Regions from separate parts of the Leucobacter komagatae genome, predicted to be linked through region 2. Evidence: riboswitches for the same ligand, from Rfam matches in the RefSeq annotation. Region 2 holds a riboswitch; the other holds the start of a gene.
The links. Region 2 has a riboswitch for thiamine pyrophosphate ahead of FB468_RS14795 (thiamine-binding protein). Riboswitches for the same ligand answer to the same signal wherever they lie in the genome.

Region 1: linked by a shared signal. The riboswitch ahead of FB468_RS15425 (thiamine ABC transporter substrate-binding protein) and the one ahead of FB468_RS14795 (thiamine-binding protein) in region 2 are both predicted to bind thiamine pyrophosphate.

What each region holds. Positions count from the first base shown of each region.
Region 1 is NZ_VFON01000002.1:126,441-137,922, reverse strand. Features, by position in the region: gene FB468_RS15450 (methionine ABC transporter permease) at 1-74, opposite strand, end outside; gene FB468_RS15445 (methionine ABC transporter ATP-binding protein) at 71-823, opposite strand; gene FB468_RS15440 (OsmC family protein) at 966-1,430, shown strand; gene FB468_RS15435 (hypothetical protein) at 1,519-2,577, shown strand; gene FB468_RS15430 (cell division protein PerM) at 2,611-4,515, shown strand; TPP riboswitch at 4,522-4,631, shown strand; gene FB468_RS15425 (thiamine ABC transporter substrate-binding protein) at 4,629-5,762, shown strand; gene FB468_RS15420 (ABC transporter permease) at 5,796-7,472, shown strand; gene FB468_RS15415 (ABC transporter ATP-binding protein) at 7,469-8,173, shown strand; gene FB468_RS15410 (nucleoside/nucleotide kinase family protein) at 8,170-8,757, shown strand; gene FB468_RS15405 (SDR family NAD(P)-dependent oxidoreductase) at 8,954-9,748, opposite strand; gene purN (phosphoribosylglycinamide formyltransferase) at 9,830-10,453, shown strand; gene purH (bifunctional phosphoribosylaminoimidazolecarboxamide formyltransferase/IMP cyclohydrolase) at 10,502-11,482, shown strand, end outside.
Region 2 is NZ_VFON01000001.1:3,270,433-3,281,914, reverse strand. Features, by position in the region: gene FB468_RS14830 (bile acid:sodium symporter family protein) at 1-238, shown strand, start outside; gene FB468_RS14825 (hypothetical protein) at 235-414, opposite strand; gene FB468_RS14820 (hypothetical protein) at 411-857, opposite strand; gene FB468_RS14815 (ABC-F family ATP-binding cassette domain-containing protein) at 1,004-2,659, opposite strand; gene FB468_RS14810 (ABC transporter ATP-binding protein) at 2,669-3,448, opposite strand; gene FB468_RS14805 (ABC transporter substrate-binding protein) at 3,450-4,556, opposite strand; gene FB468_RS14800 (ABC transporter permease) at 4,559-5,332, opposite strand; gene FB468_RS14795 (thiamine-binding protein) at 5,346-5,642, opposite strand; TPP riboswitch at 5,636-5,743, opposite strand; gene FB468_RS14790 (TetR/AcrR family transcriptional regulator) at 5,851-6,444, opposite strand; gene FB468_RS14785 (DUF1304 domain-containing protein) at 6,559-6,948, shown strand; gene FB468_RS14780 (NADP-dependent oxidoreductase) at 7,009-8,031, shown strand; gene FB468_RS14775 (ornithine cyclodeaminase family protein) at 8,065-8,994, opposite strand; gene FB468_RS14770 (NAD(P)/FAD-dependent oxidoreductase) at 9,053-10,294, opposite strand; gene brnQ (branched-chain amino acid transport system II carrier protein) at 10,302-11,482, opposite strand, start outside.

The DNA.
Region 1 (11,482 bases), on a different contig from region 2:
TCGGCCATCGCCGTCGCGATCTCGGCGCCGTGCTCGCCGAACACGCGGCCGAGTTCCGAAATGATCGCGTTCATGCCGTGAGCTCCGCGCGCACGTGCTCGAGGTAGCTGTCGCCACGAGCGGCAGCGGCCGCGGACACGGGGAGGATCTCGCGAAGCCTGCCCGCCTCGAACACCGCCGCGGTGTCGCAGATCGCCTTCACTGCGTCGAGTTCGTGGGTCACGAGCACGATGCTCGTGCCGAACTCGTCGCGGGTGTCGCGCAGGAGCCCGAGTATCTCGCCGGTCGTGTGGGTGTCGAGCGCCGAGGTCGGCTCGTCGCACAGCAGCAGCGTCGGGCTTGTCACGAGCGCGCGGGCGATCGCGACGCGCTGCTTCTCCCCGCCGGAGAGCTGCGCTGGAAAGTGAGCCATGCGGTCTGACAGGCCAACAAACTCGGCGAGCTCGTCCACGCGCCGGTGGTTGCTCTCGCGCTGCAACTTGAGCGGGAGCGTGATGTTCTGGCGAACCGTGAGGTTTGCGACGAGATTGAACGACTGGAAGACGACACCGATGCGCCGCCTCGTCTGGTTCAGCTCGCGCTTCGTGAGCGTCGCGAGGTTTACGCCGTCGAAGAGCACGGTGCCGCGCGTCGGGTGGTCGAGCCCGTTCATGTGGCGAAGCAGCGTCGACTTGCCGGCGCCGCTCTCGCCCACAACGCCGAACACTGACTCGCGCGGTACGTGGAACGTGACGTCCTCGAGTGCGGTGACGGCGCGGTCGCCGTCGGCAAACGTGCGGGTGACGCCCTGGAACTGGATCGCGGGGAGCTGCGAGTGAATCATCGCGTGAGCATTCGTGCTGGTCTGGCCTTCGAAGGGGGACGCGGTGGCAGGGAGGTCGCGGCCGTGGCGTCGTCAAACGTTATTCTTGGATCCCGTCTAACATATGGGTAAGGTGGTGAAAACGCAACCGAAGGAGCCCGCTGTGTCACTCACGCCAGCGCAGACCCAGGCCAACACCAGCCCGGCGCTATTTACGGCAGTCGCCCACAATCTCACCGGCGCGACCGGCGAGAGCTGGATCGACGGCGGGCTCGCCGTGCGCGTCGTCTCCCCGCTGGGCGGTCAGCCCTCCCGCTCGCCTGCGGGGTCAGGGGCGGCCCCGACGAACCCCGAAGAACTGCTCGCCCTGTCGTGGGCGACCTGCCTGAACGCCGCGGCTCGCGTCGTTGCGGGGCCCGGCGTGGAAGTGGCAGCCCGGGTGAAAATCTCGCTGCATGAGCGCGCGGGCGACGGCTACGAGTTTGCCGGTCACGCCGTGCTGACGTTTGAGGGCAAATCGGGCGGCGAGGCCGACAGGCTCGCCGCTGCCGCGCACGCCCGCTGCCCGGTGTCGCGCATGCTCGCCGGCGGCTCGACGGTGACGGTCACCGCCGCACACGGCGAGTAGCCGCCCGGCAGGGGACAACAGAGGCCTGCCGCGGTCACACGGCGCAACACACCGGCGGGAACTGCGCCTCGTCGGCGATACTTGACCTATGAGCGAGCAGCACACGGTCCAGGGAGCCCACCTCGTGGGAAGCATCAACTTCGACGACGCGGAGACGACGTTCAGGGTCGCCGCCGAGCACCTCGGGCCGTTGCTCAAGCGCATCCCCGACGGTGAGGTGGGGGAGCGGTTCCACTGGATCCTGTTCCAGGCCGACAGGCTCGGGGAAGCCGACGGCATCGAGCGCGTTGGGGACACGCCGATCCCGCTACGCATGCTTGATATCCGGCCGGTGAAGCTCGCCGAGGGCGTGACCGCGGATGAGGTCCAGCTACCACCGCTCGGGTACGCGGCTGCGGCCCTCGAATCGTGGGCAACATTCTCTGAGCTCAAGGCCGCGGGGGTCATCCCAGCTGAGACCCGCTTCCAGGTCTCGCTCCCGACGCCGCTCGGCGTCGTCGCGAGCCTCGTAGCCGCGAGCGACCGCGAGGCGTTCGAGCCGCTTTACGAACGCGCGCTCGCCGCAGAGCTCGCCGAGATCCTGCGCACGATCCCGCACGGTGAGCTTGCGGTGCAGTGGGACGCCGCGCTTGAGTTCGCGATCCTTGAGGGACTCACCGGGTTCACGGGCGAACGGTACGAGTGGTTCTCCGACCCGTGGGCGGGCACCGCCGAGCGGCTCGCCCGCCAGATCGACAGGGTTCCCACTGACGTCGAGGTCGGCGTTCACCTCTGCTACGGCGACGTCGCCGAGAAGCACTTCGTCGAGCCACGCGATGCAGAGCACCTCACCCGCTTCGCAAACGCGGTGCTTGAGCGGAGCGCGCGCGGACTCACCTGGCTCCACCTGCCCGTGCCTATCGAGCGCGACGACGCCGAATACTTCGCTCCGCTCGCGGCGCTGAGCCTGCCCGCGACGAGCGAGCTCTACCTCGGGCTCGTACACCGCGAGGACGGGGCAGAGGGGGCGGGCCGGCGCATTGCTGCGGCCGCGGGCGTCCTTGAGCGCGACTTCGGCGTGGCGACCGAGTGCGGCTTCGGGCGCGCCCCCGAAGGCACAACCGTCCCGCTGTTCGAAGCGCACCGCGCGGTGGCCGCAAGCTGGTAACCCGCGCGTCATCGCCGGGTAGACTTTCGGACGATGAGAGCAATACTGACCGGGATCGTCGCGACGATTGAGGCCATCGCGGTCGCGCTGGCGTCGTTGGTCGCGGTCGCAGCCTATGCGTTCCTCGTCTGGTGGCTCGCGTTTGGCCTCGCGGCTGAACCCTCGGCGGTGTTTGGCGGCGCGGGGGCCGCGTGGCTGCTCGCCCACTTTTCGCCACTCGCGGTGGGTCTCTCGGCCGAGGTCATGCAGGTGCTCGGCTTCGCGCCAGAGCCGCTGCAGTTCGCGATCTCGCTCGCGCCGCTCGGGATCACGGCCGTCACGGCCGCCTTCGCTGGTCGCGCCGGGTGGCGCTCAGCCGCGCGCGGTGGGGCTGGCGCCGCGGGCGTGCTCGGAGGCGCGATCGGGTTCGGGGCCGTTGCCGCGATCCTGCACGCCGTGATCGCCCACTCGGGCGACGTGACCGTCGCCGTCGGGTGGGCGGCGTCGGCCGGCGCGGCCGCCCTCGTGTGGGCGGTTCCCTCGGGCGTCGCGTACACCGTGCGCGCCGCGCGCGACGAGCACGGGTGGTGGCTCGCGGCCGTCGGCGCCGTCGAGACCTGGCTCGGACGAATCGGGATTAAGGGCCCCGCGGCGTTCCCGCACCGCGCGGGCCAGGCCTTCCGACTCGCAGCGATGTTGCTTGCTGCCTACGTCGGCCTCGCGGCCCTCGGACTGGCCCTAGCGCTACTCACGCGATTCGCGCTCGTGATTGCGGCGTCAGAGGCGCTGCAGCTCGACCTGTGGGGCACTGTGCTCATGTTTGTACTGCAGGTCGCGCTCTTCCCGGTCTTCGTGATTTGGAGCGGGGCGTGGCTCACGGGCTCAGGCTTCGCGGTGGGAGTCGGCAGCTCGGCGTCGCCGTTCGGGCAACTGCTGGGACCCATGCCGGGCATCCCCGTGCTCGCCGCGATTCCTGACGGCTGGGGGAGCGTCGCGGTGATCGCTCCGTTGCTGCTCGTGCTCGCTGGCCTCGCTATCGGCATCGCGCTCGGAGAGACCGCCCGCCGCCAGTCGCTCGCGGTGGTCGCATCCCAGGTCGTCGCCGCGGCCGTAGTCTCGGGGGGAGCCATCGCGCTGCTCAACTGGGCCGCCCGTGGATCTCTCGGCCCAGGCAGGCTCGCCGAGGTCGGGCCGAACGTCTGGGCTGCCGCGGGTCTCGCAGCCCTGGAACTCGGCGCTGGCGCCATGCTCGGAGCCCTCGCGGCTCGCGCTGACCTCGCCCGGCGGGTCATGGATGGGCCAGCCGAGGTGAAAGCGCGACTGGGGCTCGGCGACGAGCGCCACGAAGTGGCACCCGAGAGCGTGCCCGCTGACGCGGCCGGCGCCGCGGCAGCGCCCGCGTCTGTGGCCGGTGGGTCGGGGGCCGGTTCGTCTGTGGCCGTTGGGCCCGGGGCCGTTGGGCCAGACAAGATCGGCGAGACCGGTGAGCATCTTGCACCGGTGTCGCCCCTCGTGCCGCGCTCGTGGCAGGCTGCCGGGTCGGCGGACGACAGTGACGATCAGCTCACCGAACCCCTCGAGTTCGATGTTGAGGCCGGCCTCGATACTGACTTTGATGCCGACGCGACGGCTGAGCAGCCCGACTTCGCCGCAACGGCGTCGGCAGTGGAGGCGGCGGCGGCCGCGGCTGCGGCGGTGCGCGAGGCCGAACTCTTCGACCAGCACGAGGCGGGCAGAGCCCCAAACAGCACCACAGACAGCACCACTGAGCAGGGCGAATCTGACGCGGGCGGCACGTCCGCCGGTGCTGACAGCCTCGGTGCTGACAGCCTCGGTGCCGACAGCCTCGACCCCGACGCGCTCGTCGAAGCGTACTCGTGGGACGCGGTCGACCTCACGGAGGCACCGAAAGACGAGGGGAAACGGGCCGGCTGGCGCTGGCCGGGCCGAAAAGGCTAGGCTAGGGGAGCAATCCACGGGAGTCCCGACGCGCGGGGCTGAGAGGGAGCACGCGTGCTCCGACCGTTCAACCTGATCTGGTTCATGCCAGCGGAGGAAGGACTCTTCTCGTTATGCGTACTCTCACGCACTCAACCTCGCACGCCCGCTCACTCTCTCGGGCCCTCGGCCTGCTTGCGCTCCCGCTCGCCGGCGCGCTCGCCCTTATCGGTTGCGCCGGCGGCGACCCGGAAGGCGGCGGCGCTAGCACCGGCGGTGACGCGGGGAAGGTCTCGCTCGTCGTCCACGACAGCTTCGTCGACGGGAAGGAGTTCGCGAAGGCCGCGAGCGCCGCGACCGGATACGACGTCGAGGTCGTCACCGCGGGCGATGGCGGCGAGCTCGCAAACAAGCTCGTGCTGACCAAGGGCGCACCCATCGCCGATGCGTTCTTCGGCATCGACAACACCTTCGCATCGCGGCTCATGGAGAACGACGTTGTCGAGTCGCTGCCCGCCGACATCCTGCCCGCGCGGGGCGCGGCGATCGTCGCCGAGCTCGACGGCCAGAAGGCTGAGTCTGCGGAGGTGCCGCTCGCTCCGATCGATATGGGCGCAACGTGCGTGAACATCGACACGGCCTGGTTCGAGAAAGCGGGGCTCGCGGAGCCCGCGACGTTCGAGGACCTCGCCGACCCTAGGTACAAGGATCTCGCCGTGCTGCTCGACCCGACGGCGTCGAGTACGGGCGCATCGTTCATGATCGCGACGATCGCCGCATTCGGCGAAGACGGCTTCGTTGACTACTGGAAGAGCCTCGAAGGGAACGGCGCGCGCGTCGTGCAGGGGTGGACCGAGGCGTACAACACCGAGTTCAGCGGCGTCAGTGAGACGGGCACGAGGCCCATCGTGGTCTCGTACTCGACGTCGCCAGCCTTCACCGTGAACGAGGACGAGACCGCCTCGAACACCCGCGCGCTGCTCGACACCTGCTCGCAGCAGGTCGAGTACGCGGGCGTGCTGAAGGGGAGCGCGAACCCCGAGGGCGCACGCGCGGTCGTTGAGTACCTGCTCTCGGAGGAGTTCCAGTCGGGCATCGCCGACAACATGTACATGTACCCGATCGACGAGGCTGTCGAGCTGCCGTCGAGCTGGGCGAAGTTCGCACCGCTGCCCGCTGCGGGCCAGTCGCACGACCTCACGTCGAAGGAGATCCAGGCTGGCCTCGACGGCTGGCTTCGCACCCTCGGCGACGCGGTCGGCCTCTAGCCGGCACGCGATTCGAACGAGGGGAGAGCCGCCGTGCGCGCACTGATCCGGCGCCCGCTTGGGGCGCTCGGTTGGACGCTCGCGGCGGCGATCCCGCTCTGCTTCGTTGGACTGTTCTTCCTATGGCCGGTCGCGGCGCTCGTCGCAACCGGCCTGACGGACGGTGCTGCGCTTGACCTCGGCGGTATCCCCGAGGTGCTCGGCCTCGACCGCAGCTGGCGCGTACTCGGCAACACGCTGACGCAGGCGAGCCTCGCGACGGCGCTGGCGATCCTGCTCGGCGTTCCCGCCGCCTACGTGCTCTACCGGCTCGAGTTCCGCGGCCGCGGTGTGCTCCGCGCGATTCTGACGGTGCCGTTCGTGCTCCCCGCCGTTGTCGTTGGCGTCGCGTTCACCGCGCTCTACGGGCCGGGCGGTGCCCTCCACTGGCTCGGGCTTGACCGCTCACTCACGGTCGTGGTGCTCGCGCTCGCGTTCTTCAACGTGACCGTCGTCGCCCGCACCGTCGGCGGGTACTGGGCGCAGCTCGACACTCGCCAGGGGCAGGCGGCGCGCACCCTCGGTGGGGGGCCGGTGCGGGTGTTCATGACGGTCACGCTCCCCGCGCTCGGCCCAGCGCTCGCGTCAGCGGCGGCGCTCGTGTTTCTCTTCTGTGCGACGTCGTTCGGCGTCGTGCTGATACTCGGCGGGCGCGAGTTCGCGAACATCGAAACCGAGATCTACCGGCTCACGGTGCAGTTCCTCGACCTGCGGTCGGCGGCCGTGCTGTCGCTCGTGCAGTTTGCCATCGTTACTCTCGCGCTCGGCGTCTCGGCGATCCTGCGCGGGCACAGCGAGCGACCGAACGAGGCACGCAGCGAGGTGCGGCCACCCCGCCGGAGCGACGCGCCGGTCATTGCGGTGTTCGGGGCGACGGTGCTGCTGCTTCACGTCCTCCCGATCGGGGCACTCGTGCGCCGCTCGCTCGCGGGGCCCGGCGGCGTCGGGTTCTCGCTCGAGAACTATCGCGCGCTCGTCGACCCGCCGCCATCGTCGCCGCTGCACGGCTCCGTCTTTGACTCCGCCGCGCTGTCGCTCGGCATCGCCTGTATCGCGACGCTTATTGCGGTCACGCTCGGCATGGTCGTCGCGCTCGTCGTCTCGCGCAGGCCGCGGTCGCGCGCACTCTCGCGGGGGATCGCGGTCTACGACGCGGCGATCATGCTGCCGCTCGGCATTTCGGCGGTCACGCTCGGCTTCGGGCTGCTGCTGACGATGCATCGGCCGTTCGGTATCGGGTTCGACCTGCGCACATCGGTCGTGCTCATCCCGATTGCGCAGGCGCTCGTCGCACTGCCGCTCGTGGTGCGGACACTGACGCCGGTGCTGCGCGCGATCGACCCGCGCACGCGGGAGGCCGCGACGATGCTGGGCGCTTCACCGCTTCGTGTGCTCGGCACGATCGACCTCGCCCTGCTCGGGCGGTCTGCGGGGCTCGCGCTCGGGTTCGCGTTTGCGGTGTCGCTCGGGGAATTCGGTGCGACGGCCTTCCTCGTGCGGCCCGATGCGCAGACGCTACCGGTGGCGATCGCGGCGCTCGTGGCGAACCCAGACCCGGCGAGCTACGGTGCCGCGCTTGCCGCCTCCGTCGTACTCGGTGCGCTCGCGGCTGGGATTATGGTCTTTGCTGAACGCTGGCGTGTTGACGCCGGAGTAGGAGGAAGCTGGTGAGCGCACACAGCGGAGTGGAAGCCGGGGCCGGGGCCGGTGCGTGGGCTGGGGCCGGCGCCGGGCTTGTCGTTGACGGAGCGAGCGTCGCGTACCGGCGGGACGAGCCGATCGTGCGAGACGCGAACTTCGCGGTCGGTCGCGGCGAGGTCGTCGCGCTCCTCGGGCCCTCGGGGTGCGGCAAGTCGACGCTGCTGCGGGCGATCGCCGGGCTTGAGCCCCTGTCGTCTGGAACCGTGCGCTGGGCCGGCGAGGACCTCGCCGGGGTGCCGCCGCACAAGCGCGAGTTTGGGCTCGTGTTTCAAGACGGGCAGCTGTTCTCGCACCGCAGCGTCTCCGAGAACATCGCGTATGGGCTCCGCGTCAAGCGCTGGGCGAGGGCGCAGCGCGACGCCCGCGTCGAAGAGCTGCTGGCCCTCGTCGGCCTGCCGGGCTTCGGCTCCCGCGCCGTCACCGAACTGTCGGGTGGCCAGCGCCAGCGGGTCGCCCTCGCCCGGGCGCTCGCGCCGAGCCCGCGCCTGCTGCTGCTCGACGAGCCGCTGTCGGCGCTCGACCGCGAGCTGCGCGAACGGCTCGCGCTCGACCTCGCATCGCTCCTGCGCGAGACCGGCACCACGGCTATCCTCGTCACCCACGACGAGGGCGAGGCAGCCACGATCGCCGACCGCGTGCTGCGGATGCGCGAGGGGCGGGTCGCCGAGTGAGCGCGCCAGTATCGCCCGAAGCGCTCGCGGGGCGGCTGGAAGCGAGGATCCGGCATCTCGCGGTTGGCGCGCAGGCGACGGCAGGGTGGCCGCGGGTGCTGTTCATTGACGGCAGATCAGGATCCGGGAAGACCTCGCTCGCCGAAACCCTCGCAACCGCCCGTGTAGCCGGGGGAGCGGAGCGCCCCAGAATCGTTGGCATGGACGAGATCTACCCCGGTTGGGACGGCCTCGCCGCGGGGAGCGCGATGGTCCCGGAACTGCTGCGCACTGGACGCTACCGGCGCTACGACTGGTACTCGGAGAGCTTCACGCCCGAGGTGACCCTCGAGCCGGGAGGATCCCTGATCGTCGAGGGGTGCGGCTCGGTGAGCGGCGAGGCCCTCGCCGTGGCTCGCGCCCTGGGCAGCGTTTACACGCTGTGGGTCGAATGCCCCGACGAGCTTCGCCGAGAGCGCGCGCTCGCACGCGATGGCGAGACCTTCATCCCGCACTGGGAACGGTGGGCGGCGCAGGAGGTCACGCACTTCGCCCGCACCCGGCCGCTCGCGCGGGCGAATGAGGTCGTGCACGTGGGGCGGTAAGAGCGCCTGGCTGGCTGCTTGGCTGGCTGGCTGCCTCCGGCGCCCTGCCGGCTTCGCCGCCACGGTCTGGGAACGGCATTCCCTATGCCAAACTTCGCCCGGTCGGGCATACGAAGCGCTGAAGACAGACGCTGTGACGGTGGTGCGGCCGTGACGGTGGTGGCAGGGCAGCGCTGGCTGTGACGGCATGCCGAGGCTAGTGCACCGAGAACCCGCCGTCGACCGCGAGCGACTGGCCGGTGACATAGGAGGCGGCGGGGCTCGCGAGGAACACCGCGGCCCCTGCGAAGTCCTCTGGCAGCCCGTTGCGACCGACCAGCGTGCGGGCTGCCAGCGCGGCGACCATCGCGGGGTCAGAGCTGAGCCGGGTGTTGAGCGGCGTCTGTACGAACCCGGGGATGAGCGCGTTCGCGGTTACGCCCGAAGCCGACCATGCCTCAGCCTGAGAGCGGGCGAGCCCTTCGACGGCGGCCTTCGAGACGCCGTAGGCGCCGCTCGACGCGAACGGCCGGTGCGCCTGCTGTGAGCTGATGTGGATGAGCCGGCCGTAGCCGCGCTCGACCATTCCGGGGGCGAGGCGCTGCCCGAGGACGAACGGCGCCTCGAGGTTCACCGACATCGTCGTATCCCATTCCGTTTCCGTCAGATCAGCGAGGGGCGGGCGGATGTTCACGCCCGCCGAGTTCACGACGATGTCGACCCGGCCGGGCCCCGCGGTGAGGTCGAGTAGCGCGTCGGCGAGCTCGTGCGCTCCGGTTCGGGTCGCGAGGTCTGCGCGCACCCACGAAGCGCTCCCGCCGGCCGCGGCCACGGCGGTGCTCGCGGTGATCTCCTCTGCGGCCTGCTCAAGCTCGCCGATCGTGCGCGCCGCAATGACGACGTGCGCGCCAGCGCCGGCGAGCGCTTCAGCAATCGCACGGCCAATGCCTGAGCTGCCGCCAGTGACGAGTGCGGTGCGGCCGGAGAGCCCGAAGAGGTCCTGAAGAAGCATGTGGGAAGCATACCGCCGAACCCCCTGCGCGCAGGGCCCGATGGCGCGTCCGCACACCGGCACAGCGAGTAGACTGGGCTGGTGTTGAAACTCGCGGTTCTCATCTCCGGTGGCGGTAGCAATCTCAAAGCACTCATTGAGGCAACGAGCGACCCCGAGTTTCCCGCAGAAATCGTCTGTGTCGGAGCCGACACCGCCGCTGCGGGCCTCGCGTATGCGGAGGCTGCCGGGATCCCGAGCTTTGTTGTCCGCCCAGCCGACCACGCGAACCGCGCTGAGTGGGGGGCCGCACTCGCGGCCGGGATCCAGAACCACGGCGCCGACCTCGTCGTGAGCGCTGGCCTGATGCGTATTCTGCCCGCCGGGTTCGTAAGCGAGTTCTCGCCGCGGCTCATTAATACCCACCCCGCTTTGCTGCCGCTCTTTCCGGGCGCCCACGCGGTGCGCGACGCGCTCGCCGCGGGCGCAACCGAGACCGGCGTGACCGTCCACATCATCGACGAGGGCGTTGACACCGGGCCGGTGCTCAGGCAGGCCGTTGTGGCCGTTCGAGCGGGCGAGGCGGAGGCCGACCTGCACGAGCGCATCAAGCAGGAGGAGCGCCCGCTGCTTGTGCGCACCGTCCGAGAGATCGCCGACGGCACGCTCGACCTCGCTGCGGTCGCCGGTGCTGCTGCTGGCGCCGCTGCCGCTGATCTCGCCTAGTACCCCCAGATTTTTCAAACCCCACACCGCACGAATTCAAGGAGCCCCATGGCAGTCCAGAGCCACGACCCGAGCCTGTACGAGCATCGCGACCTCATCGAGGTGAAGCGCGCGCTCATCTCCGTGAGCGACAAGACTAAGCTGCTTGACCTTGCCGCTGCGCTCGCCGCGGCCGGCGTCGAGCTCGTGTCGACCGGCTCGACCGCCGCAACGATTCGCGAGGCCGGCCACGCGGTGACCGACGTCTCCGAGGTGACCGGGTTCGCCGAGGCGCTCGATGGCCGCGTGAAGACGCTGCACCCCGCCGTGCACTCGGGCCTGCTTGCCGACCTGCGCCTCGCTGATCACCGCGCGCAGCTCGAAGAGCTCGGCTTCGCCCCGTTCGAGCTCGTCGTCGTGAACCTGTACCCGTTCGAGCAGACCGTCGCGGCTGGCAAGCCCGCCGCCGACATCGTCGAGAACGTCGACATCGGTGGCCCCGCGATGGTTCGCGCGACCGCGAAGAACCACGCAAACGCGGCGATCGTCGTCTCGCCCGGCCGCTACGACGAGGTCATCGCTGCCGTGCAGGCGGGTGGCACGACCCTCGAGCTGCGCCGCTCGCTCGCAACCGAGGCATTTGTGCACACCGCGCAGTATGACGGTGCCGTCGCGAACTGGTTCCTCGATCAGCAGGACGCGGGCTGGGAAGACGCCCCCGTCGCGGCCGAGGCCGAGGTTTCTGACGAGGACGAGGTTGCCGCGATCTTCGCCACGAGCGAGGGCTACGTCGGGTACGAGGTCTTCGGGCTGCGCGAGTCGGTGCTGCGCTACGGCGAGAACAGCCACCAGCGCGCGGCACTGTTCAGCGAGAACGAGGGCGTCGGCATCGCGCAGGCGACTCAGCTGCACGGCAAGGAGATGTCGTACAACAACTACGTCGACGCAGACGCGGCCCTCCGCGCCGCGTTTGACCACGAGCGCCCAGCCGTCGCGATCATCAAGCACGCGAACCCCTGCGGTGTCGCCGTGGCGCCCGAGGGCGCTGCC
Region 2 (11,482 bases):
GGTCGGGCGTACCCAGGCCATCGCGAGTTCGTTTGAGATCGGCATCCACAACGCAACGCTCGCCATTGTGATCGCGCAGACGGTGCTCGGCAACACGGAGCTGTCGCTCCCGGCCGCCGTCTACGGCGTGCTCATGTTCTTCGTCGCGCTCGCGTTCGGCTTCGGCCTCCGGGCGGCGTACCGCCGGGTGGACGCAGCCGAGGGTGCGGCAAACAGCGCCGCGGCGAGCTCTGTCTAGTTGAACATGAAGGTCGACGCGCAGGTGCCGAAGGCGATCACGAACACCGCGAAGATCGCCATCGTCACCCAGGCTTTCGCGGGGACCTGCTCGGGGTTGTCGTCGACGAGTTCGGCCTCGGGCTGAACGCTACCGCGCTCTGCGGTGTCGGGCTGGGTGCTGTCGTTCGGGGTCATGCGGGGCTCACAATCCGTGCGATATCGGAGACCATCGCGACCGTGAGGATGACGAACACGATCACGATGAACCAGGTGTACATCCACTTGCCGCGGTGATCGCTGATCCAGAAACGGCGCACGCTCACGACGCCGTTCACCGCTGCGACGACGCACAGCGCGATGCCGATGGGCGCGGCGAGCACGCCGGCGACGCCGAGGATGGGCACGAGGATCGGGATCAGCAGGTAGGTGATGAGGCAGCGCACGCCCGAGATGATGAGCGCGACGCGGAAGTTACGGTGCGCATCACGGTTGATGAACGGCGTCTTCTTCGCGCCCTCGACGCGCAGGAGGCGGCGCATGAACCGGTCAGCAGCCGAGCGTTTGACCTCCGGCGCCACCGCCTCGGGAGTCGCTGTTTCGACGCCTGCGGGTGCGGTCTCGGTGTTCGCGATAGCCATTGACTCTCCTGCTTGAGCTTCGGCGGCGGGCCGCTCAGGCCCGCGTTCTCTGCGAAATCCTAACAGCCTTTCCTTGACACGTCTGATCTGGCACCCAGGTTGACGCCACAGCCCAGCGGCCCCGCGGCTCAGCACCCTCGCGCCCCCTACAGCTCTACGACGCCGCCCGCCTCGACGTGCCAGCGGCGGTCGAGCCGCACCGTGTTCAGCATGCGCCGATCGTGCGTGACGAGCAGCAGCGCGCCCTCGTAGCTTTCGAGCGCTTGCTCGAGCTGCTCAATCGCGGGCAGGTCGAGGTGGTTCGTCGGCTCGTCGAGCACGAGCACGTTCACCCCGCGCGCCTGCAGCAGCGCCAGCCCGGCGCGGGTGCGCTCACCTGGCGACAGGTCACCCGCCGGGCGGAGCACGTGGTCGGCCTTCAACCCGAACTTCGCGAGCAGTGTGCGCACATCCGCCGACGTCATCTCGGGCACGAGCGCCTCAAACGCGTCGGCGAGCGGCTCACTGCCCGCAAACAGCGATCGGGCCTGGTCGATTTCACCGATCGCGACCGACGTGCCGAGCGCGGCGCTCCCCGAGTCGGGCTCCTGCCTGCCGAGGAGCAGCCGGAGCAGCGTCGACTTCCCGGCGCCGTTCGGCCCCGTGATGCCGACCCGCTCCCCCGCGTTGAGCTGCAGCGACACCGGCCCGAGCGTGAAGTCGCCCTGCCTGGCGACCGCGCCGTTCAGCGTCGCGACGACGGAGCTCGACCGGGGCGCCTGCCCGATGGTGAACTCGAGCTGCCACTCCTTGCGCGGCTCCTCGACCTCTTCGAGGCGCCTAATGCGGCTCTCCATCTGCCGCACCTTCTGCGCCTGCTTCTCGCTCGATTCCATCGACGCCGCGCGGCGAATCTTGTCGTTATCGGGCGCCTTCTTCATCGCATTTCTCACGCCCTGGCTTGACCACTCGCGCTGCGTGCGGGCCCGCGATACGAGGTCTGCTTTCTTCGCGGCGAACTCCTCGTAGTCGTCGCGCTTGTGCTGGCGGACGATCTCGCGCTCCTCGAGGTACGCGTCGTAGCCGCCGCCGAACACCCGGTTGCTGTTCTGGGCGAGGTCGAGCTCGAGCACCTTCGTCACGCAGCGCGCGAGAAACTCGCGGTCGTGGCTCACGAGCACCGCGCCGCCGCGCAACCCCTGTACGAAGCCCTCGAGCCGCTCAAGGCCATCGAGGTCGAGGTCGTTCGTCGGCTCGTCGAGCAGCACGATGTCGAACCGCGACAGGAGCAGCGCGGCGAGGCCGACGCGCGCTGCCTGGCCGCCCGACAGCGAGGTCATGAGCGCCTCGGGGGCGAGCCCCAGACCCAGCTCGGCGAGCACGGCCGGGAGGCGTTCTTCGAGGTCGGCCGCGCCGCTCGCGAGCCACCGGTCGAGCGCCGCGGAGTACACGTCTGCGGGATCCGGATCCCCCGCTCCCTGCGCGGCGGGGTCTCCGAGGGCCTCCGCCGCCCGGTCCATCTCGACCGTCGCCTGCGCGCAGCCGGTGCGCCTGGCGACGTAGGCGGCGACGGTCTCGCCCGCGACGCGCTCGTGCTCCTGCGGCAGCCAGCCGACGAACGCGTCCTGCGGCGCGAGCTGCACGGTGCCCGACTGGGGCACGAGCTCGCCCCCGAGGATGCGCAGCAGCGTCGACTTCCCGGCGCCGTTCACCCCGACGACCCCGACGACATCGCCCGGGGCGACAGTGAGGTCGAGGTCTTCGAAGAGGGTGCGGTGCGCGTATCCGCCCGCGATCGCCTGGGCGACGAGAGTTGCAGTCATCATGCCAGCTTACGCACTGCCGCCGAGCCAGCCGAGCAGCCTGCGCGCGGCCCCGCGGTCGCCCCCGTCATCGTGCTCGCGCAGCCTGGTCGCCGCGTCGGGTCGCTCTTCGACGTGCACGATGCGCCCGGGCCGCGCGCTCAAGACGAGGATCCGATCGGCGAGCAGCAGCGCCTCGTCAATGTCGTGCGTGACGAGCAGGATCGGCCGACCGTCGCTCGCCACGATGCCCGTGAGCCAGTGCTGCAGCTGTCTCCGGGTGAGGGCGTCGAGCGCGCCGAGCGGCTCGTCGAGCGCGAGCACCTTTTGCGGCATCAGGAAGGTGCGCATGAGCGCGACCCGCTGGCGCATGCCGCCCGACAGCTCGTCGGGCCACGCCTCGGCGTTCCCCGCGAGCCCGAAGCGTTCAAGCAGCGCGAGCGCCTCCGCCCTCGCCGTAGCGCGGTCGCGGCCGCAGGTCTCCGCCCCGAGCGTCGCGTTGTCGAGCACCCGCAGCCACGGGAGCAGGGCGTCGCGCTGCGGGTGATACGCGACCCCGCCGGGCTTGCCCGACAGCTGCGCCCCGCCGAGGAGCGCTCGCCCGGAGGTCGGGGCCTCGAGGCCCGCGAGTAGCCTAAGCAGCGTCGATTTCCCGCAGCCGCTCGGCCCGAGGATGGCCGTCAGTGTGCCGGCCTCGGCCTCAAACGAGACGTCCTCGAGCACGGGCACGCCGCGCCCCCGGCGCGAGAACCAGCCCGCGCCGGGCTGCGGGAACGCGTGCGAGATCGACTCGACCCTGAGGGTGCTCACGCTAGTCGCCCGGCAGGTACTCGTTGGTCCATGCTCCCTCGACGGGCGAGGCGTCGTCGAGCATTTTCGCCTGCACGAGGAAGTCGGTGAAGGTCTGCCACACCGTCTCGTCCATCTCGCCAAACTTCCCCTGGGCGGTGAAGCGGGGCGCGTAGTAGGCGACCGCGCGTTCCACGAGCCCCTCGTCGAGCTCGGGCGCGGCTTCAAGGAGCGCCTTGGCGCCCGCGGCGGGGTCACGCACGACCTCGTCGTAGCCTCGGCTCGTTGCGTTGAGGAAGGCTTCCGCGGTCGCCGGATCCTTCGCCATGTTCGTGGCGTTGCCAACGATCACGGGCGTGTACCAGTTCGGGATGCAGTCTTGGTGGTCGGCCATCGGCAGAATCACCACGTCGTCGGCTGCGGCCTTCGCGCGCTGCGCGTCCCAGCCGCCGAAGACCCAGGTCACGTCAAACTTGCCCTGTTCGAGGCCCGCGAGGTAATCGACGTTACCGATCTCGATGAATTCGACCTCCTTTGGGTCCCCGCCGCCGCAGGTCGTGAGCGCCGACATAATCTCGGTCTCGAGCGCCCCGCCGTAACCGCCGTAGGTGAGGCCGGCGAGCGAGCTCAGTTTCTCGCTGAAGCCCGAGCGCTTCACGCCCATGAGCACCGAGTCGTTCACGGGCAGGAGCGTCGCGACCGCCTCGAGGTCCATCCCGGCCGCGCGCGCGGGCAGCAGCGACTCGGCCTGCGAGATGCCGAACTCTGCGCGGCCCTCGGCGACCGAGGCATCGGCCCCGATCCCGTCGCCCGGTTCAAGGATCTCAACGTCGAGACCGGCCTCCTCGTACAGCCCGTGATCCTTCGCGTAGTAGATGCCCGCGTGGTGCGCATTCGGCGTCCAGTTGAGCATAAGCGTGACGGGGGTGAGCGCGGTTCCCCCGGCGGCCGAGCCGCCGTCGGTGCCACCGCCCCCGTTTGCCCCGGGGCCCGACGCGGCGCAGCCCGCGAGCAGCAGCGAGCCTGCGAGTGCCGCGGCGACCCCGGTGCGGCGCGCGGCGGTCGCGGTCGTGGCGGTTGCGGCCTTCGAGAGCTTTGTGGTCTTCGTGGTCTTTGTGTGAGCGGCCATGGTTAGACGCCCTTTCTGTTGGGTGTGGATCGGAACCGCGCCAGCACGGTGTCGCCGATCAGGGATGCGAGCCAGAAGAGCAGCACGCCGAGCACGGCGATGACGCCGACCGCGGCGAAGAGCTGATCCATCCGGTAACTCGCCTGTGAACGTTGGAGGTAGACGCCGAGCCCGATGGAGGAGCCCATCCACTCGGCGATGATTGCGCTAAACACGACGTAGCTCGCGGCGACCTTCGCACCCGCGACGATCGCGGGGATCGCCCCCGGCAGCCTCACCCGGCGCAGCACCGTGAACGGTGACGCACCCATCGAAACCAGCAGGTCGACGAGGTACCTGTCGGCGTCGCGCATCGCCGCGCTCGCGCTAATCGCGATCGGGAAGAACGCGCCGAGCGCCACGACAAGGATCTTCGGGAACGCCCCGAACCCCATCGCAGAGATGAGGATCGGCGCGAGCACGACGGGCGGGATCGCCTGGCTCGCGATGAGCAGCGGTTCTGCCGCCCGTCGCAGGGTGGCGGACAGGCCAAGCGCGATCCCGATCGCGACGCCACCGAGCGCCCCGAGCGCGAAACCCGAGAGCGCGATCTTGAGCGTCGCGGCGAGGTGCGAGCCGAGCAGCGCCCGATCGCCCCAGCCCGCCGCCCACACGCTTGAGGGCGACGGGATGAGGTACGCGGGCACGCCTGTGAAGCGCACGAGCAGACCCCACGCGAGCACCAGGCCTGCGACGGCGAGGAACACGGGGAGGATCTGCCGCGTGAGGATTCTCACGGCGGCCGGCGGGCTAGTGCGTGATGCGGGCGGCGAGGTCGGTCATCGAGGCTTCGATGACGTCGTCCTTCGCTTCGAGGATGCGGAAGTGCGTCATCACGCGATCGGCCCCGGCCGTAAGCGTCGCGTCGTGCAGCTCGCGCATGAGCGGCCACAGCTCGTCAGCCGGTCCCTGAATGGTCGTGCCGAGCGCGCCGACCTCGTATTCGAGGCCGCTCTGCTCGATGACGCGAATCGCGCCTTCGACGCAGCTGTACCGACCGTTTTCGTCTCCCATGGGAGTGGGTGAGACATGAACATGGATCAACATAGTGACCGCTTCCCTCCGCTCGTGCTAACGAGATCAGGTTCCTGGGGTGGTTCGCCTCATTCGGCAAATCTCAGCCCGTTCGGGCCCCCCCAGCGGATGTGTACTGGAACCCTCAGCATAGCGACGAACCCAGCGGTCGGGTCAAGCGCCGGAGTGTCGGCGTGCTGGCGCGCTGCGTCGCGGCCCTGTGACCTCAGCCCTGCAGCCCTCAGCCCTGTGCGGCGCGCTCGCCGATGAGCGCGAGCGCGGCGTCGATGCTCGCGACCGCCGCATCCGGGGTGACGCGCACGAGCGCGACGGCAGCGATCACGAGGCCCGTGCAGACATCGGCAAGCACGGCCACCTCGGTGTCGGCCGCTGCCGGAAACCTGGCGGCGACGCCGTTCGCGAAGGCTCCCCGCAGCTCAGCCCGATAGTCGGCGATGACCCGTGAGACGGTGGCGTCCTGCGAGATCGGCGCGCCCGCAGCGTTCACGAGCAGGCAACCGCTCGTCGCGGCCGTCGTGCCCGCATCGAGGAGCGCCGCGCGCAGCCCGGCGAGGTACCCCTCGAGCGCGCCCGCGGCGACCGTTGGGGCGGTGAGCGGCGCGAGCCGGGGGCGGATGACCTCGGTCAGGTAGCTCTCGATGACGGTCTCAAACAGCCCCTGCTTCGACCCGAACGCGTGGTAGATGCTCGAGCGCTTCAGCCCCGTGGCCGATTCGAGGTCAGGGATCGAGCTCGCTTCGTACCCGTTCGCCCAGAACACGCCTCGAGCCGCGCGCACGACCTCCGCGGTGTCGAACTGCTGCGTGCGACCCATACTGTCTCCTCAAAATGATTGCGCGAACGCCCCTCTCGTTATATTGTACTGACCGTTACAGAATTTTGCGAACGCGGCCCGCGGCCGGCGCTCACCGAGAGAATCGAGCCACCCATGATGATCACAGGCCTTGTGCTGACCGGTATTGCGGCACTCATCCACGTGTTCATCTTCTACCTCGAATCCATCGCCTGGACGAGCGCGCGGGCGCGCCGCACGTTTGGCACGGGCACCGTCGAGCAGGCCGAGGCGCAGCGCACGCTCGCCTTCAATCAGGGGTTCTACAACCTGTTTCTCGCGGTCGCCGTGTTCCTCGGCATCGTCGTCGTAGCGCTGGGCAACGTGCCCGTGGGGGCAACCCTGGTCTTCACAGGCGCGGGCTCTATGGTCGCGGCAAGCCTCGTGCTTGGCCTCTCGTCACCAGACAAGCTTGGCGCCGCAGCGAAGCAGGGCCTCGTGCCGGCGCTCGGCATCATCGCGCTGGCGATCGGTCTCCTCGGGTAGCCGGGCGGCCCCCGCATCCACCTCCCGCTTTCACGTACCCCACCTCACAAAGGAGCACACATGAGTCAGTCAACGAGCACCCAAATTCGCCTCGCCCGCCGCCCCACAGGCTGGCCCGTGCACGAAGACTTCGAGACCGCTACCGTCGAGTACGGCGATCTCGCGCCTGGCGAGGTGCGGGTGCGCAACGAGTTCGTCTCGGTCGACCCGTACATGCGCGGGCGCATGAGCGATGCCCGCAGCTACGTTGCGCCCTACGAGCTCGGCGCCGTGATCTCTGGCGGGGCCGTCGGCAGGGTCGTCGAGTCAGCGAACGATTCACTGCCCGTCGGCACCGCCGTCTTGCACCAGCACGGCTGGACCGACGTGGCGCAGGCCGACGGCGCGAAGTTCCGGGCACTGCCCGAACTCGCCGGAGTACCGCTCTCCGTCCACCTGCACATGCTCGGCATGACCGGGCTCACCGCCTACGTCGGCCTCACGACCATCGCGGGCCTGCGCGAGGGCGACACCGTCTTCATCTCGGGCGCCGCGGGCGCCGTCGGCACCGCCGCAGGCCAGATCGCGAAGCTCTTGGGCGCTGGCAGGGTGGTCGGGTCGGCAGGCTCGCCAGAGAAGGTGGCGCTGCTGACCGAGAAGTACGGCTACGACGCGGCGTTCAACTACAAAGACGGCCCGGTGCGAAAGCTGCTCGCAGAGGCAGCGCCCGACGGGGTCGACGTGTTCTTCGACAACGTCGGCGGAGACCACCTCGAGGGCGCCCTCGCCGCGATGAACGACGGCGGTAGGCTCGCGCTTTGCGGTGCGATCGCCGCGTACAACGCCACCGAGCGCCCCGTCGGCCCCTCGAACATGGCGAACATGATCACTCGCGCACTCACGATGCAGGGCTTCACCGTCGGTGCGCACTGGGACAAGCTGCCCGAGTTCACCGAACGCATGTCCGCGTGGTTTGGCGAGGGCAAGATCGCCTACGACGAAACCATCGTCGACGGCATCGACAACACCATCGACGCGTTCCTCGCGATGATGCGCGGCGCGAACACCGGCAAGATGCTCGTTCGCGTGGGGGCAACCGAGTAGCGGCGGGCCCCGCAAGGATTCCGGTCGGTGAAGCTACGCGGGCGGCGTCAGCCCCGACGCGACAGCAAGGTCTTGCCACGACATACCCGTGCCCTTGAAGACGTTCGGGCGGCTGGGGTCGCGCACAATCTCGCCCCGCACGAGGCCTGCGAGGGGCTGCATCGAGTTGACGTCAAGGTTCCCCTCGGCCGCCGCCATGATGACGTCGCCGGCCTCGCGCAGCGCGGTCGCCTGGTCTTCGACGACGACGAGCGCGCGGCCCATGAGGTCGCCCGGGATCTCGCGCCTGTCGGGCTCGTGCGAGCCCATCGCGGCAACGCAGGCGCCGTCGCGCACGAGCGAACCGTCAAACACCGGGTCTTTTGCCGACGTCGCGCAGAGCACGATGTCGGCTTCGGCGACGTCCGCGGGGGTGCCGACGCTCGCCGAGATCCCGAGCTCGGCGAGCTTCGCCACCGCTGGTGCGGTGCGCTCGGGGTTGCGCCCGACAAGCTTGATGTCGGTGAGCTCGCGGATGCGCGAGAAGGCGACGACGTGGTCGATCGCCTGCGGCCCGCTACCGAACACGACGAGACGCTGCGCGTCGGGCTCCGCGAGCCTGTCAACCGCGACCGCGGTGGTCGCGGGCGTGCGGATCACCGTGAGCGCCGACCCGTCAACGAGCAGCTGGGGAGTGAGGGTCTCAGCGTCCATGAGCAGGTAAAGGGCCTGAATGCGGGGCTTGCCCTTCGCAGGGTTGTCGGGCGAGACCGACGCGATCTTCACCCCGACCGACTGCCCGAGGCTCGACGGCATGAGCAGCAGGTGCCCCGCCCCAGCGTCAACCGACTGCCTCGCGGGGTCATCGGCCGGGTCGAAGCCCTCCAGCAGCGCGCGCTCGATGAGGCCGCGCGCGGTGTCTGGGTCGATCTGGGCGCGCACGTCCGCGGCTGAGAGGAACGGCAGTCCGGTCGGGGCAATCATGGAGTTCTCCTTGCTGGCTGGGTGGTGAAGGGGTTCGGCGAGGGGCGGCTGCCCGAGCCTAGAAGCGGTTCGCGGAGACGCCCCGCAACAGCTCGGGCACGGGGCCGCCACCAACGAGGTCGGTGATGAGCTTGCCCGTCGTGGGCGCCAGGCTGATGCCGAGCATGACGTGCCCCGTCGCGACAAGCACGTTCGGGTGCTTCGCGAGCGCGCCGATGATCGGGAGGCCGTCTGGCGTCGTCGGGCGCAGCCCCGTCCACGGTTCGGGGGCACCGTCGATGTCGGGCCAGCCCTCGAAGTATCCGCTCACACCGGTGAGGATACCGCCGGCGCGGCGACGCTTGATCGACTCATCGACGCCGGTGAAGCCCATCGTGCCAGCAAGTCGCACCTTCGTGTCGAGCGGCGTGATCGCCACCTTCGCCTCGGCGAGGTAAATCGGCTTCGTCGGGCCGCCGGGCACGACCGGGAAGTCGTAGCCGTAGCCCTTGCCCGACTGCAGCGGCACGCGCTCGCCGATGCCGCGCAGCACCTCGTTGGTCCAGGCGCCAGCGGCGACGACGACTCGGTCGGCTCGGAGCGTCTCGGCGCCCACCTGTACGGAGACGCCACCACCGGTGGCCTGCTCGAGCGATGCGGGCGCGCCAAGCCTGAGCTCGACGCCCTCGCGCTCGCAGGCCGCCGCGAGGCCGCGCACGAACGAGCCGGGGTCGACCGAGCGGTCGCCCCGCGACTCGATGCCGGCAACCACCCGGTCTGAGAGCACGGGCTTGTGCGCCTTCAGGTCTGCCTCGCTCATGTGGTTCCACGAAAACCCGGGCAGCTTGCCGTCCAAGAGTTCGAGCTCGGTGACCCGGCCCTCGACCTTGTGTCCGTCGGTGAAGAGCATCGACAACGGCTGCTCGTGCTGCTCGAATTCGACGCCCTCGGACGCGAGCTCGTCAAAGTCCGACAGCGCCGTCGCGCTGAGCGCGGCGAGCACCGCCGACCCCTCGCGGAAGCGCGCGTCGGTGCAGCTACGAAGCATGCGCAGCATGAACCCGATGAAGCTCGGCTTGAGCGAGGGTGTCACGTACAGCGGGCTGTCGGGCTGCACCATCCACTTCATGGCCTGCAGCATCATGCCGGGCGCTGGGACCGGTGTCGACATGCTCGGAATCAACCAGCCCGCGTTGTGCCCCGAGGCTTTCGCCGCGAGCGGCGCCTGGTCGACAACGGTCACCTCGTGGCCGGCCTTGCGGAGGTAGTACGCGGATGCCAGGCCGACAGCGCCGGCTCCGATCACGATGACACGGGTCATGCGGGTGTTACGCCTTTCGTGAGGAGGCACGCGCCTCGGAGTGGTCGGTGACGGGTTCGTCAATCACGGAGATGTGCGCGGTGCGGTCGATCGCGGGCTCACCCTTCGCCAGCCCAACGACGTAGCCGATCACGCCGCCGAGCACCGCGGGGATGATCCACCCGCCGTTGTCGGCGAACATGGGCAGCCACGAGAAGAAGCCGTTGAGCTCGTCGACGAAGTTGCCCGACGCCTTCACTGCGTCGAGGATCGCGATCGATCCGGCCCCGATGGTCGCCCCGACGTAGACCGCGCGGCGCCCGCCGAAGAAGCGGTCGAGGAGCGCGAGCACGATGAGGGTCATGCCGAGCGGGTAGAGCAGGAAAAGGATCGGGAGCGCAGCGGAAAGCACTGCCTGCAGCCCGAAGTTCGCGATGACGAGACCGACTGTGGCGTGGATCCATACCCACGCCTTGTACGACACCTTCGGGAACTGCTTTGCGAAGTAGTCAGCGACTGCGGTGAGGCACGCGACGAGCGTCGTGATGCCGGTGAGGAAGATGACGAGGCCGATCATCAGCACCCCCGGGTAGCCGAGCAGCGTGCGGGCCGCCTCGGCGATGACAGTTCCACCGTTGTCGGGGCGGCCGATCGAGTCGACGCTCGAACCACCGATCCAGGCGAGCGAGATGTGCAGCAGCGCGAGGCCTATGACCGTGATGATGCCGGCCTTCAAGAACGTGAACGAGATGCCCTTGCGGGTCGTGATGCCCTGGCCGCGAATCGACTGGATGAAGACGCCGGCGAACACCAGGGCCGCGAGCGCGTCCATCGTGAGGTAACCCTCGGTGAAGCCCTTAATGAACGCGCCGTTCTTGTAGGGGTCGACGGCGGGGTGCAGCTCACCCATCGGGGTGATGAGCGACTTCACGACGATGATGATGAGCAGCACCGAGAAGATCGGCGTGATGACCTTGCCAACGCGGTCGACGAGCTTCGACGGCGTGAGTGAGAGGTAGACGCCGAGCAGCGTGAAGATCACCGAGAAGATGATGAGCGGCCAGGTGCCTTGCGTGAGCTCGGGGCCGAGGATCGGCTTCACCGAGATCTCGTACACAACCGAGGTCGTGCGCGGGTTCACGTAGAGCGGCCCAAGCGCGAGGAACAGCAGGATGCAGAACACGAACGAGTACACGGGGTGCACGCGCG